Regions from separate parts of the Xenorhabdus littoralis genome, predicted to be linked through region 2. Evidence: riboswitches for the same ligand, from Rfam matches in the RefSeq annotation. Region 2 holds a riboswitch; each other region holds the start of a gene.
What was found. A riboswitch is a leader RNA that binds a small molecule or an ion and turns the genes downstream of it on or off. The one in region 2 is predicted to bind thiamine pyrophosphate.
Positions count from the first base shown of each region.

Region 1: linked by a shared signal. The riboswitch ahead of thiB (thiamine ABC transporter substrate binding subunit) and the one ahead of thiD (bifunctional hydroxymethylpyrimidine kinase/phosphomethylpyrimidine kinase) in region 2 are both predicted to bind thiamine pyrophosphate.
Region 3: linked by a shared signal. The riboswitch ahead of thiC (phosphomethylpyrimidine synthase ThiC) and the one ahead of thiD (bifunctional hydroxymethylpyrimidine kinase/phosphomethylpyrimidine kinase) in region 2 are both predicted to bind thiamine pyrophosphate.

Region 1 covers NZ_VCDP01000050.1:44,917-51,067, reverse strand. The annotation lists gene ptsP (phosphoenolpyruvate--protein phosphotransferase) at 1-1,032, opposite strand, end outside; gene rppH (RNA pyrophosphohydrolase) at 1,042-1,572, opposite strand; TPP riboswitch at 1,689-1,793, shown strand; gene thiB (thiamine ABC transporter substrate binding subunit) at 1,895-2,908, shown strand; gene thiP (thiamine/thiamine pyrophosphate ABC transporter permease ThiP) at 2,884-4,488, shown strand; gene thiQ (thiamine ABC transporter ATP-binding protein ThiQ) at 4,481-5,182, shown strand; gene FE394_RS13055 (SEL1-like repeat protein) at 5,367-6,151, shown strand, end outside.
Region 2 covers NZ_VCDP01000035.1:86,764-92,914, reverse strand. The annotation lists gene trhP (prephenate-dependent tRNA uridine(34) hydroxylase TrhP) at 1-954, shown strand, start outside; gene fbaB (class I fructose-bisphosphate aldolase) at 1,566-2,615, shown strand; gene thiD (bifunctional hydroxymethylpyrimidine kinase/phosphomethylpyrimidine kinase) at 2,706-3,503, opposite strand; TPP riboswitch at 3,548-3,640, opposite strand; gene cspE (transcription antiterminator/RNA stability regulator CspE) at 3,765-3,974, opposite strand; gene FE394_RS10690 (amino acid permease) at 4,787-6,151, opposite strand, start outside.
Region 3 covers NZ_VCDP01000027.1:16,626-22,776, reverse strand. The annotation lists gene FE394_RS08575 (HesA/MoeB/ThiF family protein) at 1-12, opposite strand, end outside; gene thiE (thiamine phosphate synthase) at 6-680, opposite strand; gene thiC (phosphomethylpyrimidine synthase ThiC) at 664-2,685, opposite strand; TPP riboswitch at 2,839-2,963, opposite strand; gene FE394_RS19900 (IS3 family transposase) at 3,075-3,212, shown strand; gene FE394_RS08560 (FAD-dependent oxidoreductase) at 3,906-4,904, shown strand; gene thiS (sulfur carrier protein ThiS) at 4,888-5,085, shown strand; gene FE394_RS08550 (thiazole synthase) at 5,087-5,860, shown strand; gene FE394_RS08545 (HesA/MoeB/ThiF family protein) at 5,977-6,151, shown strand, end outside.

The DNA of each region.
Region 1 (6,151 bases), on a different contig from region 2:
GGCCAGTTTATCTTGCGGCATTTCAGCCAATAAATTGGCACTCAGTTCATCAGAAACCAGAACAAAGCGCTCCGGCCATTGATCAGCACCGGTGAAAGAGTCATCCAAATGGAACAATACCCGCTGCCCAAGCGCCCGCAAATCTGCGGCCCTCTCTCGCATGTAGGGATCTTGTAAACTGGCGAATTGTTCTGCATATTTTTCAATTACGGTTTTGACTGCCCATTCCGCTACAAAACCATTATCGACAGAAGAAAACAGATCCTGCTTAAGCTGGGGGTCATTCAATAAATGAGAGTAGAGATCAAAAATGGCGGCACTTTCTTTCTGTGAGCCCGTGGTGAAACGTTTGCTGATACGGCGGCATTCCGCTGTCGCCTCTTCCAGGGCATTAGTCAGTCTGGTACGTTCAGCCTGATAATCCAGCGTTAATGCCTCAGTCACCTGATCCAGCAGGGGTTGTGAACGATCTTGCCACCCCTGAGCCATTACAATGCCATTAGAAATAGCGAGAGCTTTAATGCGGGTCTGGCGATACTGACCAAACAACCCTTTTGCCTGCACTTGGGCAAGAATAACTGCAAGCTGCATTGCCAGTGTAACCATGAAGGATTCTTCACTTTCATCGAACAGCCGACGATCATGTTGCTGAACAACTAATACACCCTGTAACTGGCGGCGATAAATAATCGGCACACCCAAAAAAGCTCTCAGGTTTTCTTCTTTCACTTGGGGGATATATTTAAAACTGGGATGATCACGAACATCTGCGAGGTTGATTAATTCGGATAATCGCCCTACTTCACCAACAACACCCTCACCAAAGGCCAGACTGATAGACCGCCATTTTGGTTTGATCAACCCTTTGGTTGCCATCAGGTAATAACACTGCCGCTGATGATCTGCCAGATAGATGGAGCAGACATCCGTGTGCATTGCAAGGCAAGTTTCATTGACCAGTAGCTCAAGCGCTTCAGATAAATTGGTTGCCATAGCAACCTTTTCGACAATTTCCCTTAAGCGCATGAGCATAACAGTTACCTAACTTCTTCTGCGACGATATAAATAAGGTGAATGCAATTGTGAAGCCGGTTCCTGCATTGGCATGACAATTGAAGAGAATTCTTTCATTACGCGGCGGTACACATCCCGTTTAAAAGAAACTACCTGCCGGACAGGATACCAATAACTTACCCAACGCCAGCCATCAAACTCCGGCGTACTACTGCGCTGTACATTAATATCTGCTTCATTACACAGCAACTGCAATAAAAACCAACGTTGCTTTTGCCCAATACAAACAGGCTTTGTATCCCAACGCACCAAACGCTTGGGTAATTTGTAACGCAACCAACTCCGGGTCGAAGCGAGAACCCGTACATCTTTGCGACTTAAACCAACCTCTTCGAACAACTCGCGATACATCGCTTGCTCTGGTGATTCCCCTTGATTGATGCCCCCTTGAGGAAACTGCCAGGAATGCTGCCCATAACGGCGGGCCCATAGAACCTGCCCTTGGCGATTACAAATTACAATTCCTACATTCGGGCGGTAGCCATCATCATCGATCACCAGACTACCTCTCGATAAAACAGATTTAAAAAGATAGCTAATTGTTTCACACTCATCTCAAGCGGTAAACCTCTATGATTAGACTTTGCAGGCGTAGCCTAAGTCTCTACAATACCACCATCTCAACGGGGTGCGGCTGTTATGAAACAGCGCGGCTGAGAACAAACCCGTCGAACCTGAACCGGCTAATACCGGCGTAGGAATTTGGGACGCTAATCATTGATATAAAATAAGTAATTCTTATTTAGCACTTTCCATATCCTTTGCCAATTTGCCAATAACTCGTACTTATAACTCACATTTATAATTACAGGAGAGCAAAGTGTTTAAGAAATTATTTTCCCGCTTTATTGCCTTCAGTACGCTATCAATTTCTGTCTGTGTTTTTGCTCAGGTCGCTCAGGCAAAGCCCACACTAACCGTTTATACTTATGATTCCTTTGCCTCTGAATGGGGATCAGGGCCTGCCATCAAAAAAGCCTTTGAAGCAGAGTGTGGCTGTGAACTTAAACTCGTGGCTCTGGAAGATGGAGTATCCCTGCTTAACCGATTGAGAATGGAAGGCAAGAAAACATCAGCAGATATCGTACTGGGTTTAGATAACAACCTGATTCAGGCGGCTCAACAAACAGGATTGTTCACTCCAAGCAATATCGATACTTCAAAACTGAAATTACCCATTGTATGGAACAACACGACATTTATTCCTTACGATTACGGTTATTTTGCCTTTATTTACAATAAGAACACCTTACCCCATCCTCCAAAAAGTATGGATGAATTAATCAATAGTCACCAGAATTGGAAGATTATTTATCAAGATCCACGCACCAGTACTCCGGGCTTGGGGTTACTGCTCTGGATGCAGGATCTTTATGGGGACAAGGCGGCGCAGGAATGGCAGAAAGTTGCCAAAAAGACCTTAACCGTCACTAAGGGCTGGAGCGAAGCTTATGGTCTGTTTTTAAAAGGTGAAGGCGATATGGTGCTGAGTTATACCACATCACCGGGTTATCACATCATGTCAGAGAAAAAAGATAACTATGCCGCAGCGATATTCAAAGAGGGTCACTATGTGCAGATTGAAGTAGCCGCTCAGCTAGCCTCAAGCAAGCAGCCAGAATTGGCCGGGAAATTCATGAATTTCATGGTTTCACCCGCATTTCAGCAAGTAATCCCGACGACTCAATGGATGTATCCCGCGATTGATATTCCATTACCTGACGTTTTCAAGCAACTTCCTGTACCTGAGAAATCGCTGCAATTCAATGCAGACGATGTGGCAAAACACCGTACAAAATGGATTCGTACATGGCAAAGCGCTGTAAGCCGTTAATTGCGGGTTGGTTACTGCCGGGGGCTATCGCCTCCGGCCTATTAATTATCGTTGCTTTTTCAGCCTTCGGGGCGCTGTGGTTCAGTGCGCCCGAAAGCGATTTGCTGGAATTGTTAAATGACAGTTATCTCTGGCATGTCATCCGGTTCACTTTCTGGCAAGCATTTTTATCTGCTGTATTTTCCGTAACACCTGCGATTTTCCTTGCAAGGGCACTATATCGCCGTCATTTTCCGGGGAGAACACTATTTCTGCGTTTATGCGCCATGACATTGATCCTCCCTGTTTTGGTCGCCCTGTTTGGTATTCTCACCGTCTATGGTCAAACGGGCTGGCTGGCAAATATCTGCCAGTGGATAGGCATTGAGTATCGTTTTACACCTTACGGGCTACAAGGCATTCTGCTGGCACATATTTTCTTCAATATGCCAATGGCAACTCGATTATTGCTGCAATCTCTGGAAAATATTGCAATTGAACAACGACAGCTCGCAGCCCAACTAGGCATGAGTGAGTGGCAACATTTTCGTTTTGTGGAATGGCCTTATCTGCGCCGCCAGATTTTGCCGACCGGAGCACTGATTTTTATGCTGTGCTTTGCCAGTTTTGCCACTGTACTCGCATTAGGTGGCGGGCCCGCAGCAACCACGATTGAACTTGCCATTTACCAAGCACTCAGTTACGACTACGATCTTGCTCACGCGGCTCTGCTCGCTTTAATCCAACTTTTTTGTTGCCTCGGATTAGTATTGCTGAGTCAAAAACTCAAGGGTTCATTTTCTGCGGGTTATGGTCATCAACAACAATGGCGTAATCCACAAGATTCATGGCTGAGAAAACTATCTGACAGTCTGCTGATTGGCATAGCATTACTGCTTTTACTTCCTCCCCTGCTGGCAGTGGTTATCAATGGACTGAACTTCAGTCTCTTTTCTGTCTTACGCCAGCCCGCTTTATGGCAAGCCCTTACCACCTCGCTTATTATTGCGCTGGGGGCAGGATTACTGTGCGTCGTACTGACCATGATGCTGCTATGGAGCAGCCGTGAATTGCGCTTACGTCACTCACCCCGCTGGGCACAATCTATGGAAACCAGCGGTTTGTTGATCCTTGCCATGCCGGGAATTGTTCTTGCTACGGGATTTTTCCTTCTGCTGAACTCAACGGTTGGATTGCCCCAATCACCTTACGGACTGATTATCCTGACCAACGCACTGATAGCGATCCCTTATGCCCTGAAAGTATTGGATAATCCAATGCGTGATCTGGCGGAACGCTATAATCCTCTGTGCCGTTCGCTCAATATTCAAGGCATTCACCGACTGCGCTGGATAGAGCTTAAGGCCCTGAAAATCCCATTGACGCAAGCGCTGGCTTTCGCCTGTGTATTATCAATCGGAGATTTTGGTGTTGTCGCATTATTTGGTAATGAAGATTTCCGTACTTTGCCTTTCTATCTTTATCAGCAAATTGGGGCATATCGCAGTCAGGATGGGGCAGTAACCGCATTCCTGCTTCTTCTACTCTGTTTTATTTTGTTTACTGTGATTGAACACTTACCGAGCCGACGCCATGATTAAACTCGACAATGTTACTTATACTTATGAACACCTTGCCATGAATTTTGATGTAACCGTTAAGGCTGGAGAACGCATTGCGATCCTCGGCCCGAGCGGAGCAGGTAAAAGCACATTATTAAGTTTAATGGCGGGTTTCCAGTTTCCGGAGCATGGCACAATCTGGCTGGATGGAGAAAATCATACTGATACCTCACCTGACAAACGGCCAGTTTCAATGTTGTTTCAGGAAAATAACCTGTTTTCCCATTTAACCATAGAGCAGAACATTGGCTTGGGATTACATCCCGGATTGCGCTTAAGTGCTGAACAAAAAAAAGCACTCAGACAAATTGCTACTCAGGTATCGCTGGAAGAATATTTGCCTCGCCTGCCCGCTCAGCTTTCAGGCGGGCAACGTCAGCGGGCAGCACTGGCGCGTTGCTTAGTCCGACATCAACCGATTTTATTGTTGGATGAGCCATTTTCTGCACTTGATCCTGCTTTGCGTAATGAGATGTTGGAGTTACTGAAGCAAATATGCAGTGAACGTCAAATCACTTTACTGATGGTATCCCACAATCTTGATGACGCGGCAAAAATCGCTCCGCGTTCATTGCTGATTGTGGACGGAAAAATTCATTATGATGGGAAGACTGAGAGGTTGGTAAGTGGTGAGGCAGAAGAGGCGGTGATTTTGGGTGTCACCAATATTTAAGACAGAAAATCATATGATATCTATCAATAATACGCCCCATTTGATAGGCATCATAAATAGATAAAACTTTCGCTGATTACAGCACTGAGTGAGCTATCTATCATTTTCAACCCATATAATTTTTGCTAATGTTTGGCGTTATTCTTTTCCCCCGATTGCACCTATAAAAATAGGGAATAACAACATGGAACGATTAACGCCACTCTGTTTTCTTCTTAGCTTCTGTCTTTTGACAACTGCATGTACTCCAAACGATCCCTGCCAGATAGATAAAACCTCCTTTTCTACTTGCCTAAAATTAGCCAATCAAGGAAATGCCGAAGCGCAATATAAAACAGGGAAATTGTATGAAACAGGATTAGGTATAGAACAAAACTATCAAGAGGCATTCAAATGGTATACCCATGCCGCCAACCAAAATAATGTCAATGGACAAGCCAGTCTTGGTGAATTCTATAAAGAAGGATTAGGCGTAGAGCAAAATTATCAAGCAGCAATTGAGTGGTATAAAAAAGCAGCAAAACAAGATAATGCCGATGCTCAAGCCAAGTTAGATGAACTGTATAAAGCAGACGCAGAAAGGCATACCCAACTAGCCAATCAAGGGGATATTGTTGCACAAAATGATCTTGGTGACCTCTATTTCTATGGATTGGGTGTGACACAACATTATGAAAAAGCAGCTGAATGGTATACCTCATCGGCTGAACAGGGAAATAGTGACGCACAAACTAATCTTGGTGAGCTATATCGCCAGGGGTTAGGTGTCACACAAGATTATAAAGAAGCGCTCAAATGGTACACCAAAGCGGCTAAACAAGGCGATATCGATGCACAAGCTAAAATTAGTTATCTCTATAGTGAGGGATTGGGAGTAACACAAGACTATAACAAAGCGGTCAAATGGGCTCGTCAGGCGGCTGAACAAGGGGATTACATTGCTCAATATAATATGGGCTATTTCTCCTT
Region 2 (6,151 bases):
CGTGAACTCTCACTGGAAGAAATTGCCGAGATCCGCCAGCAAGTGCCAGAGATGGAACTGGAGGTTTTTGTTCATGGCGCACTTTGCATGGCCTATTCCGGTCGCTGCCTGTTATCAGGATATATCAACAAGCGCGATCCCAATCAGGGAACATGCACTAATGCCTGCCGCTGGGAATACAAGGTACAGGAAGGGAAGGAAGATGCTGTCGGGAATATTGTTCATACGCACGATCCTATTCCTGTCAAAAATCTTGAACCGACATTGGGCCAAGGCATCCCAACTGACAAAGTATTCATGATTGAAGAAGCCAAACGTCCCGGTGAGTATATGTCAGCGTTTGAAGATGAACATGGTACTTACATCATGAACTCTAAGGATCTACGCGCGATTGAACATGTAGAAAAACTCACGGAAATGGGCGTTCATTCCCTGAAAATTGAAGGCCGGACAAAATCGTTCTATTATTGTGCCCGTACTGCTCAGGTGTACCGTCGTGCCATTGATGATGCCGTTGCCGGAAAACCTTTCGATCCGACCTTAATGACAACGTTGGAAGGTCTGGCGCATCGTGGTTATACAGAAGGCTTCCTGCGCCGCCATACTCACGATGCCTACCAAACTTATGAATACGGTTATTCTGTGTCAGATACTCAGCAATTTGTGGGGGAATTGACGGGTAATAGAGTCAATGGGTTAGCTGAAGTCGCCGTGAAAAATAAATTTCTTGTTGGGGATCATCTGGAACTCATGACTCCATCAGGTAATATCAACTTCACGTTAGAATCCATAACAAATAAAAAAGGTCAATCGGTAGATGTTGCACCGGGAGATGGGCATATCGTTTATCTTCCTATTCCTGAAGAAATTGATCTGAACCATGCCTTACTTGTCCGGAATCTGAAGAAAGGTAATACCAGAACACCTCATCCACAGAAATTATCAGAAAAATAATTCAAAATAAGATTTTAAAGAAATTATTCTGTTTTTTTAGAAACAGATCACATCAATACTATTTTATTTCTCGTATTATCGGCTCTGAAAAATGAAGAACTAAAAAAGTTTTACTGTAAGACTAGGAACCACCTCCTTGGCTAGCTCAATCTCCCTTGGGCTGGCCTTTTCTTTTATCTGAAATAGATGTAAAAAACAATAAATTCAATTGGTTATAAATAACCCGTCAATCTTAAATCATAAATAAATTTAATGCCTTTCAATTTTAGCTTGAATATATATTACCTACATATTAATAACGCCATTTATTATGAAACATGAAAACCATCTCATGATAAATACCATTGATATTCATTCAGTTTAATGAAGGAAATTTTCAGAAAATACTATTCGACATATTCAAATACAAAATAATTCAATGTGTATTATTCATCCTATCAGATAAAAATTATTTCACTTTACCCTCCTACAAACGGAGTGCATTTTTAATACTTTGTGTGTGACTGTAGCCTAACTGAAGCGATCCACTACAGCTTCCCTCTCTACTCGCCTTGTGATTAACATAAATATCAACAACAATCAGTAGCGCCTTTTGCAAACTGGAGTTAATCATGACTGATATCGCTAATTTGTTAGGAAAAGACGCAGAAAGTTTATTGCAACATCAATGCCGTACCATCCCAAGTGAAAATATCTACCTTCCCGGTACAGATTTTGTCGACAGAGTGATGATCGAAAATAATCGTCCCAATACTGTCCTGCGATCCATGCAAACCTTGCTGAATCATGGTCGTCTGGCAGGTACAGGTTATCTTTCAATTTTGCCGGTAGACCAAGGTGTTGAACATTCCGCCAGCGCTTCTTTTGCCGCTAATCCCCTCTATTTTGATCCTAAAAATATTGTTGAATTGGCTATTGAAGCGGGCTGTAACTGTGTTGCTTCAACTTACGGCGTTCTGGCGTCTGTTTCTCGTCGTTATGCCCATAAGATCCCATTCTTGGTGAAGCTCAATCACAATGAAACTTTGACCTATCCGGCTCAATATGACCAAACTTTATATGCCAGCGTCGAACAAGCATTTGAAATGGGCGCCGTTGCGGTTGGTGCAACTATTTATTACGGTTCACCCGAATCACGCCGTCAAATAGAAGAAATTTCAGCAGCTTTCGAACGAGCTCACGAGTTAGGCATGGTTACTGTGTTATGGGCTTATCTGCGCAATTCAGCTTTCAAGAAAGAGGGGATTGATTACCACACCAGCGCAGATTTAACAGGTCAGGCAAATCATCTTGCAGCAACTATCGGTGCCGATATCGTTAAGCAAAAAATGGCTGAAACCAACGGAGGCTATAATGCCATCGGATTTGGCCATACGGACAAACGTGTCTATAGTCATTTGACCACTGAACACCCCATTGATTTAGTTCGCTATCAACTTGCTAACTGTTATATGGGGCGCGCTGGATTAATTAATTCTGGCGGCGCTTCTGGCGACAACGATTTGAGTGATTCAGTCCGCACCGCTGTCATTAATAAACGTGCCGGAGGAATGGGATTGATTCTTGGTCGTAAAGCGTTCAAGAAGTCAATGAAAGAAGGTATTGAGTTAATCAACTCCGTTCAGGATGTGTATCTGGACAAAAAAATCACCATCGCATAACCGGATTTTTTAACTTTTCATGCTTCACACTTCATAATGGGGATATGGCTATCCCCATTATCTGGTAACAAACGCTCCTTACTCCTTAATTCACCACCATTGATGAAAATGGTGTACAGGCCCAATTCCCTGCCCCACTTCTAGAGTATCCGCCTGAGTCAGTGCATTTTGCAGGTATTTTTTTGCTACAGGAACCGTACTTTGCCAATCGGAATAACGAGGACGCAATGCAGCAAGTGCGGCAGATAAAGTACAGCCCGTTCCGTGGGTATGATGTGTATTCACTCTGGGAGCAGTAAAACGCCACTCACCTTCAGGGGTAAAAAACCAGTCAGGGCTTTCTCCATCGCTCAAATGCCCGCCTTTTAATAAAACTGACTGACATCCGATTGAGAGTAATTCACGCCCTTGCTGTAGCATCTCATCTTCTGTCTTAGCCGGATCACATTGCAGTATCGCCGCCGCTTCCGGCAAATTTGGCGTAACCAGAGAAACAATTGGCAGTAGCTGTTCTACCATTGCCGTAATAGCTTCCGGTAATAACAACGGATCACCACTCTTCGCTACCATAACAGTATCCAATACAATGTGAGGGATAGGATAACGATGCAATGATTCTGCAACTACAGCGATGTTGGCAGCATTGGATAACATACCAATTTTGGCGCTATCTATTCTGACATCTGAAAGCACTGACTCTAACTGAGCAGACACAAAAGAGGGGTCAATGTTATAAACTGACTGTACACCCATTGTATTTTGGGCAACCAACGCGGTTATGACCGATGTACCGTAAGCGCCAAGCGCAGAGAAGGTTTTTAAATCGGCCTGAATACCAGCACCACCGCTAGGATCTGTGCCTGCGATAGTTAATGAATTAATTCTCATGAAGGTGATTCCTACCACCAGCCAAAGAAAAGCAGATATCGAAAAAAGAGATACCACGACTTCCCTACGCTGGCATTATCCAGATCAGGTAATACGGGTACTTCTCAGTTCAATCAAGAACGCCCCGAGTCAAAATAAAAATCACTCTATTAGTATCCCAATAGAGTGATATTTTCAATAGTTTATCGTCAGATAATAAAATAAAACTAACGATAAATATATTTAGTCAGCAATCAAACACCAACCAAAGTAAATTTATTACTATACAGACATAACGTTTGCAGCAGCCGGACCTTTAGGACCATCCTGAATTTCAAACTCAACTTGCTGGCCTTCAGACAATGTTTTAAACCCATCTTTCATAATTGCAGAAAAATGTACAAATACATCTTTGCTGCCATCAGCCGGAGTAATAAAACCAAAACCTTTAGACTCGTTGAACCACTTCACAGTACCAGTGATTTTTGCCATTTCAAAAATTTCCTTTGAATCACTTAATTCGCCGATTGGCATAAAAATAAACAAACCCGTATTCATTTCTGTTATTTATTAACAGAACAATACTTCGTTTACCCATGTGTTTTATCACATACTCTTTATATAAGCGCAAGCCATTTTTTTCAGGCGCTGGAGCCAACGCACATATTTGAATTCCTTAACATCCATTGCAATTTAAAATTATCCAATACAATTTACGGTATATAACAATATGAATTAATGTAAAAAGAAAATTTTAACCCGAAGAAACATCTTCTATGGATTTAATATATAATTCTGTTTCTTACGCCTATTAAAGGATTACATAGAGAGTTATAGTTATCCAAAATCCATTTTACATAACTATAATATTCCAACTCACTCTATTCAAGACTTGTAAACCATACAATATAAGCATTTTGAATATAAAAAGCTTACTTTTTGTTTATCATTTATTAAATATTGTTCAAATATAATATTTTAATAATAATGACACCTATATTATAGGAATAGTTAATGGGAATAGTTATGAGATTAACGTGAGGCCGGCCAGATGATTTTTTATTTACCCGTAATCATACTGAATAATCGTTTCACCTACGGTGAATAAAAAATAGAATAGTATAATGAAATATCTTAGATGTTTGATAATAGATGTTTGATGGCAAATGCTTGAAAAATGCTGATCTATGTCAGACATTCCCGCAGAAGATTCAACGGATTAATGAAGATAATACAGACTATAACAATCAGCCGGGTATGATCCCCGGCTGAAAAAGGTTCGGAATGATGAGCTGACACTTCAACTAGCTAATCTGTTTCTTTGCCTTATTTGCTTTAGCAAACATATAACCCACCCATAATACGCCAACCCAGAATGGCATCAGGATGACTGAAATACGAATTGATGGCATCATCAAAATAATGATGAGAATGAATGCTAAGAATACCAAACACAGATAGTTTCCAAATGGATACCACAAAGCCTGGAATTTAGTCTTCACGCCTTCTTTATTTTTAACTGCACGGAATTTCAGATGGGCTAAGCAAATCATAATCCAGTTAATGACTAACGTTGTCACCACTAAAGCCATCAGCAACTCGAATGCTTTACCCGGCATGACATAGTTAATCAATACACCAGCCGATGTTGCCAATGCAGACAGCCCAATAGACAAAACAGGTACACTACGCTTATTTACTTTAGACAGAATTTGAGGAGCGTTACCTTGTTTAGCCAAACCATATAACATCCGGCTATTACAATACACGCCGCTGTTATAAACAGATAAGGCAGCCGTCAATACAACCACATTCAGGATATTCGCCACCCAAGAGCTATTCAAATCGTGGAAGATCAGAACAAATGGGCTACCGCCTTCTACTACATTTCCCCACGGATAAAGTGAAAGCAGAATAGCCAATGAGCCGATGTAAAACAGCAGAATTCGATAAACTACTTGGTTAGTTGCTTTGGGTATATTTTTTTCAGGATTTTCCGCTTCTGCCGCAGTAATCCCTACCGTTTCCAGTCCACCAAATGAGAACATGATCACCGCCATTGCCATAATCAGGCCAGTGATCCCATTTGGCATAAAACCACCCTGTTGCCATAAGTTAGTCACGCTGGCTTGTGGGCCACCATTTCCACTAATCAGCAAATAGCTGCCAAAAAGAATCATGCCGATAATGGCAGTGACTTTAATGATAGAGAACCAAAATTCAGTTTCACCATATAACCGGACATTAACCAAATTAACAAGGTTAATCAGTACAAAGAATATTGCCGCAGAAACCCATGTTGGCACATCCGGCCACCAATACTGGATATAGATACCAACAGCCGTTAACTCTGCCATTCCGACCAGAATGAACATTGCCCAGTAATTCCAGCCTGATAGAAAACCAGCAAAATCTCCCCAATATTTATAAGCAAAATGGCTAAATGAACCTGCAACAGGTTCTTCAACAACCATTTCACCCAATTGACGCATAATCAAGAATGCAATAAATCCACCAATCGCATACCCGAGAAGCACTGAGGGTCCGGCCATTTTTATGGTTTGTGCAATCCCTAAAAATAATCCCGTACCTACTGCACCACCGAGGGCAATAAGCTGAATATGCCTGTTCTTTAAACCACGCTTAAGCGTAGGTTGTTCTTCCTGTTG
Region 3 (6,151 bases), on a different contig from region 2:
ATCGTTTAACATAGAAGCCCCCGATCTTGACCTTCAACCAAATGAAGTAATCTGGCTGTTACCTGTCGCCAGTCTTGCGCTTTTGTAATAGCAGTGACCAGTGCCACGCCACCGACACCTGTTGCAACAACATCCGGCACTCGCCCCAGTGAAATACCGCCAATCGCGACGGTAGGATATTCCGGTGTTATTTCCACTTGATGTTTTAGTGCTTCAAGACCTTGTGGTGATGAAGGCATCTCTTTCGTGGCCGTGGGGAAAATATGTCCCAGTGCGATATAAGAGGGGCGCAGGAATTTCGCCCGCGCCAGTTCATTCTGGTCATGAGTGGAAATGCCCAGACGAAGCCCTGCTTGCTGGATGGCATTGAGATCGGCGATATCCAGATCTTCCTGTCCCAAATGAACGCCATAGGCATGGTGTTTGATCGCCAGACGCCAATAGTCGTTAATGAACAAACGGGCATTGTATTGACGACCGAGTGCAATGGCAGATTGAATATCTTTCTCTACCTGTTCTTCCGGCTGATCTTTGATGCGCAATTGCAGGGTTCTGACGCCAACTTCCAATAATCGTTCAATCCACGTCAGGGAATCTACGACGGGATAAAGCCCCAAGCGGTGCGCGGTCGGGGCAAAAGGAGCCAGTCGGGGCGTTGAGGCGTCAGGCTGATTTTTCATGAGCTGGCGTTGCATGATTCATCTCCTCTGCACTGTGGTAAAGTTCACTGCCACGGGAACGAAACTCTTCCGACATCTGTTCCATACCGGATTCCAGTTCCAGTTTTGCCGCATAGTCGCGCACGTCTTGCGTAATCTTCATTGAACAGAATTTTGGTCCGCACATGGAGCAGAAGTGGGCAACTTTACCTGATTCCTGCGGCAGGCTTTCATCGTGATAAGAGCGGGCAGTTTCAGGATCGAGCGCCAGATTGAATTGGTCTTCCCAACGGAATTCAAAACGCGCTTTCGACATGGCATTGTCGCGGATTTGAGCTCCGGGATGGCCTTTGGCAAGGTCTGCCGCATGTGCCGCGATTTTGTAAGTAATCAGACCCTGTTTTACATCTTCCTTGTTGGGCAGGCCAAGATGTTCTTTGGGCGTGACATAACACAGCATGGCACAACCAAACCAGCCAATCATGGCGGCTCCGATACCGGAGGTAAAATGGTCATAACCGGGAGCAATATCCGTTGTCAGTGGCCCTAATGTATAAAATGGGGCTTCGTGGCAGTGCTCCAGCTCTTCCGTCATATTGCGGCGGATTAATTGCATCGGGATATGCCCCGGCCCTTCGATCATGACCTGAACATCGTATTCCCACGCGATTTTGGTCAGCTCACCGAGGGTATACAGTTCAGAAAACTGCGCTTCGTCATTGGCATCTTGGATTGACCCCGGACGTAGCCCATCACCCAAAGAGAGGGAAACGTCATAGGCGGCACAGATTTCACAGATTTCGCGGAAGTGAGTGTAGAGGAAATTTTCCTGATGATGGGAGAGGCACCACTTCGCCATAATTGAGCCACCACGGGAAACAATGCCTGTCAGACGCTTGGCGGTCATCGGGACATAACGCAGCAGTACACCGGCATGGATGGTGAAATAATCTACACCTTGTTCGGCTTGTTCCAGTAACGTATCGCGGAACATTTCCCATGTCAGGTTTTCTGCGATGCCGTTGACTTTTTCCAGTGACTGATAAATCGGGACGGTGCCGATAGGAACCGGGCTATTGCGCAGTATCCATTCGCGGGTTTCGTGGATGTAGCGCCCGGTAGAGAGATCCATGACGGTATCCGCGCCCCAACGGGTAGACCAAATCAGTTTTTCCACCTCTTCTTCAATGGACGAAGTCACGGAAGAGTTACCAATGTTGGCATTCACTTTTACCAAGAAATTGCGGCCGATAATCATCGGTTCGGATTCTGGATGGTTAATGTTAGCGGGAATAATCGCCCGACCGGCCGCAACTTCCTGACGGACAAATTCGGGTGTGATGTTTTCCGGTAAATTGGCCCCGAAATTTTGTCCCGGATGTTGTTGGCGGAGCACTTCACTGCGGATACGTTCGCGTCCCATATTTTCGCGCAGCGCGATAAACTCCATTTCAGGTGTGATGATACCTTGGCGCGCGTAATGTAATTGGGTGACACGCTTACCTTGTCTGGCTTTCAGTGGATGCGGGCGATGGTGAAAGCGCAGGTGATCCAGCCCTGCATCTGCCAGACGTTGTTGAGTGAAATCAGAACTCAGGGCTGAAACAGGTTCGGTATCATTGCGTTCATCAATCCAAGGTTGGCGAATATTATGTAATCCCGTTTGTACATCCAGTACGGAAGCCGGATCGCCATAAGGGCCGGAGGTGTCATAAACGGGAACCGGCTCATTTTCTTCAAATTGAGGATTCTCTTTTGTGCCACCAACCAGTGTCGGAGAGAGTTGGATCTCACGCATCGGCACTTGAATATCCTGACGTGAACCTTCAAGGTAAATGCGCTTTGAGTTGGGAAAAGTCACGCCTTGAACGGCGTTGATAAATTCTTGTGCTGCATCCCGCTGAGCCTTACGTGGCCTTGCCGGATGAGACTTGGGCGAAATATCAGCCGTTGGGATGATGGCGTTTGAAATAGATGTATCGGTAATAACGGTATTGGAACTAACGATATTGTTGGACTTAGACATAGCAAATTCCTGACTGTGTTATCGCCTGTGTCATTGTTGATCAGGCTTACGTTGAGAAAATTGCTTGTCTGGAGCTCGCAGGGAGTAATGGTTGATGCTGGTTGGTATCTGTACATCACATTAACATAACGGATATATGATGATACTGGCAGCGAGTTGATTACTCTTGTTCCCTTCGCGGGTATTAGCCCGATCAGGTTCTGCGGATCCCGAATAAACGGTCTCAGCCTGTGTCCATCGTGATATACGCTGAACGCTAGGCACTCCGACAAGAAAAAAACATCTCAGAGTATAACTATTTTTCCTACATAAATCTCTCAATAAAAATCGAAGGATTTTTTGGGACTTTTGTCTGATCTGTCTTTGATGTAGTGTCCACCTTGTTTTTAATGTGGAGCCAGATTTTTGGTAGCAGAAAACAGGTGGTGAATGTGATATTAGATTATATCGACGTGTTTTACAACCACCATCATAAGCATTCAACACCAGGTTATCTGGCTCCGGTGGAATATAAAATAGTGATGTAATTGGGGGGGATAATTTCAAAGACAGATCATTCATGAGGAACTCATTACTATTCTTTTCTTTGGAGTTATGACCAGAGAAATAAATACTGTGACTTAACTCAATATATAGGTAATTTCCATATACATATGGTTTTATTTATGTCATTGTCATGTCTATTTACTGTACGCTAAGGCGCTAAAAATAACAGCGCCAAATAACATGTAAAAATTGTATGCATGGTGCACCGTGGTGTATGGAATATTTATTTACCTGAATTCATTACTATTATGAAAAGCTATTTATAGAGTCTAATTCTATTTAAGTAAAAAGTCACATTGGCAAGTATTCTATAGTTATTGAAAACATCCGGTTAATTATGTTTGTTTCTATTTGTTTTTATTTATTTCAGTTATATTTTTTATTTACTTCAGTTGTGTTTTTTAAAATGTCTCTCAGAATTAAAATTGAAAGGATAGTTGCTTGCCGAAATTGGAACTTTAAGGATATTACGATGTACCCCGAAAATACATTCTTAATTGGAGTTTCGGTAGCTTTATTATTTCCGTGGCAACACAATTAGAAGCAACCTAGTTGAAGCGGTAACTAAGGTAAAAGATTACTTACATCAGGCCATCTTAGAATCTGACAACTTGAACATAGGCTTCGGTCATGGCCCAGTTCATCATTTTCTTTAATAAATGGAATGGGAAACTATGCATATTACAATCATAGGGGCTGGTGTTGCAGGTCTGACTTGTGCGGCAGAGTTCATGGCAAGAGGCGCAAATGTTCGAATTCTTGAACGCGGATCAACGATAGGCGATAAAGCATGTTCTTGGTGGGCTGGCGGTATGTTGGCTCCATGGTGTGAAGGTGAAAGTGCTGCGCCTTCAGTCGTTAAATTAGGACAACATGCTATCGATTGGTGGGCAAATCATACTGATACACTTATCTTATCAGGTACTCTTGTGCTTGCTTTGGGGCGTGATGTTGCCGAGCTGAAGACTTTTGCCAATAAAACTGAAAATTACGAACACGTTAATTCAGAACAAATTGCAGCACTTGAGCCAGATCTTGCTGACCATTTTCATAAGGGACTCTTTTTTAAAAATGAAGCATTCCTGAACCCTCGTAAAGCAATCACACAATTATCTAAAAAGTTAGAGGCGCTCGGCGTCGAATTTGTATTCAACAGTGAAGTCAACATCAATAATGTGAAATGCACTGATTTAGTTGTTGATTGTCGGGGTTTGGAAGCGCGCGATACATTAAAAACATTACGTGGAGTCAAAGGTGAGATGCTCTTGATTCACAGTAATGACATAAAAATCAATAGATCCATTCGATTACTACATCCAAGAATACCATTGTACTTGGTTCCGCGCGGTAATGGCCTTTACATGGTTGGGGCCACCATGATTGAAAATGAGGAACGTGAACGAATTTCAGCGCGTTCTATGTTCGAACTACTTGGATCAACATTTGCCCTTCATCCCGGTTTTAGTGAAGCCGAAATTGTAGAAATAGGCGTCGATGCGAGACCCACATTCCCAGATAGTCTCCCCCGTGTTTCTTGGAAAGATCAAATTCTTTGCGTGAATGGTCTCTATCGTCATGGATTTTTATTGTCTCCTTCAATGGCGCAAATGGCTGCAAAAGTTGTTTTTGAAGGATCTAATATTCCGGAGTCAATTGATGAATATTCTGGTTAATGGCTTAGAATTCTCTGTTTCGGGTTCCAGGTTAGGGCAAATTCTTACAGAACTTGGGTATGACAATATGGTTTTGGTAACCGCTGTAAACGGCAATTTTGTAAGTACGGAAAAGCGCGATGAATTTAAAATAAAAAATTCAGATAAGATTGAAGTTTTAGCGCCAATGCAAGGAGGCTAATGTGCTAAAAATATACGATACAAAACTTCATAGCCGTCTGATGCTCGGAACATCTCAATATCCATCATTGGAAATTTTATCAGAATCGGTTAAAGCCTCTAAAGTAGAAATTGTCACTGCATCCCTTCGTAGAGAGTCTGGCAAAAATAAGGCTGGGCAAAGCTTTTGGTCATTAATTAAAGAATTAAATGTCCTGGTGCTTCCCAACACAGCCGGCTGCCATACTGTAAAGGAAGCAGTAACGACTGCACACATGGCAAGAGAAATTTTTGGTACAGATTGGATCAAATTAGAAGTTATTGCTAACGACGATACGTTGCAACCTGATGTCTACGCTCTTGCTGAAGCAGCAAAGATCTTGTGTGCTGATGGTTTTAAAGTCTTTCCCTATTGCACAGAAGATCTCTCTGTTGCAGAAAAATTGTTACAAGTGGGCTGTAAAATCCTGATGCCTTGGGGTGCACCTATCGGTTCTGGCCGAGGGTTAAATAATATCTACGGCCTGAGAACTCTCCGCGCGCATTTCCCTGATATTCCTCTAGTGATTGATGCGGGAATAGGCTTGCCTTCTCATGCGGCGGCGGCCATAGAGCTGGGTTATGACATGGTGTTGCTGAATACAGCTGTAGCGCGTGCTGGTAACCCTGTCATGATGGCTCAGGCTTTTGCTAATGCAGTTGATGCTGGCCGACTTTGTTATTTGGCTAAGCCTATTGAAAAGAGATATATGGCGGAACCTTCTACACCGGTATTCGGTAAGGCCTATTTAGCATGAAGATAGATCCATTTTACCCTATTGTTGATAGTGCGGGCATCAGACTGATATCACATTGAATACTGATCCAGTCAACCGGGTGAAAGAGTGGCTCACGATAACAAGAGGGCAATGTATTGAATCGTTATGAGAGGCAACAAGTACTGCCACAAGTGGGAAAAAGCGGGCAAGCAAAGCTTTCTAACGCTAAGGTCTTAGTTGTTGGTGCCGGTGGTCTTGGCTCGCCGGTACTTCAATATTTGTGCGGTGCTGGCGTTGGTACCTTAGTTATCGTTGATCCCGATATTGTGG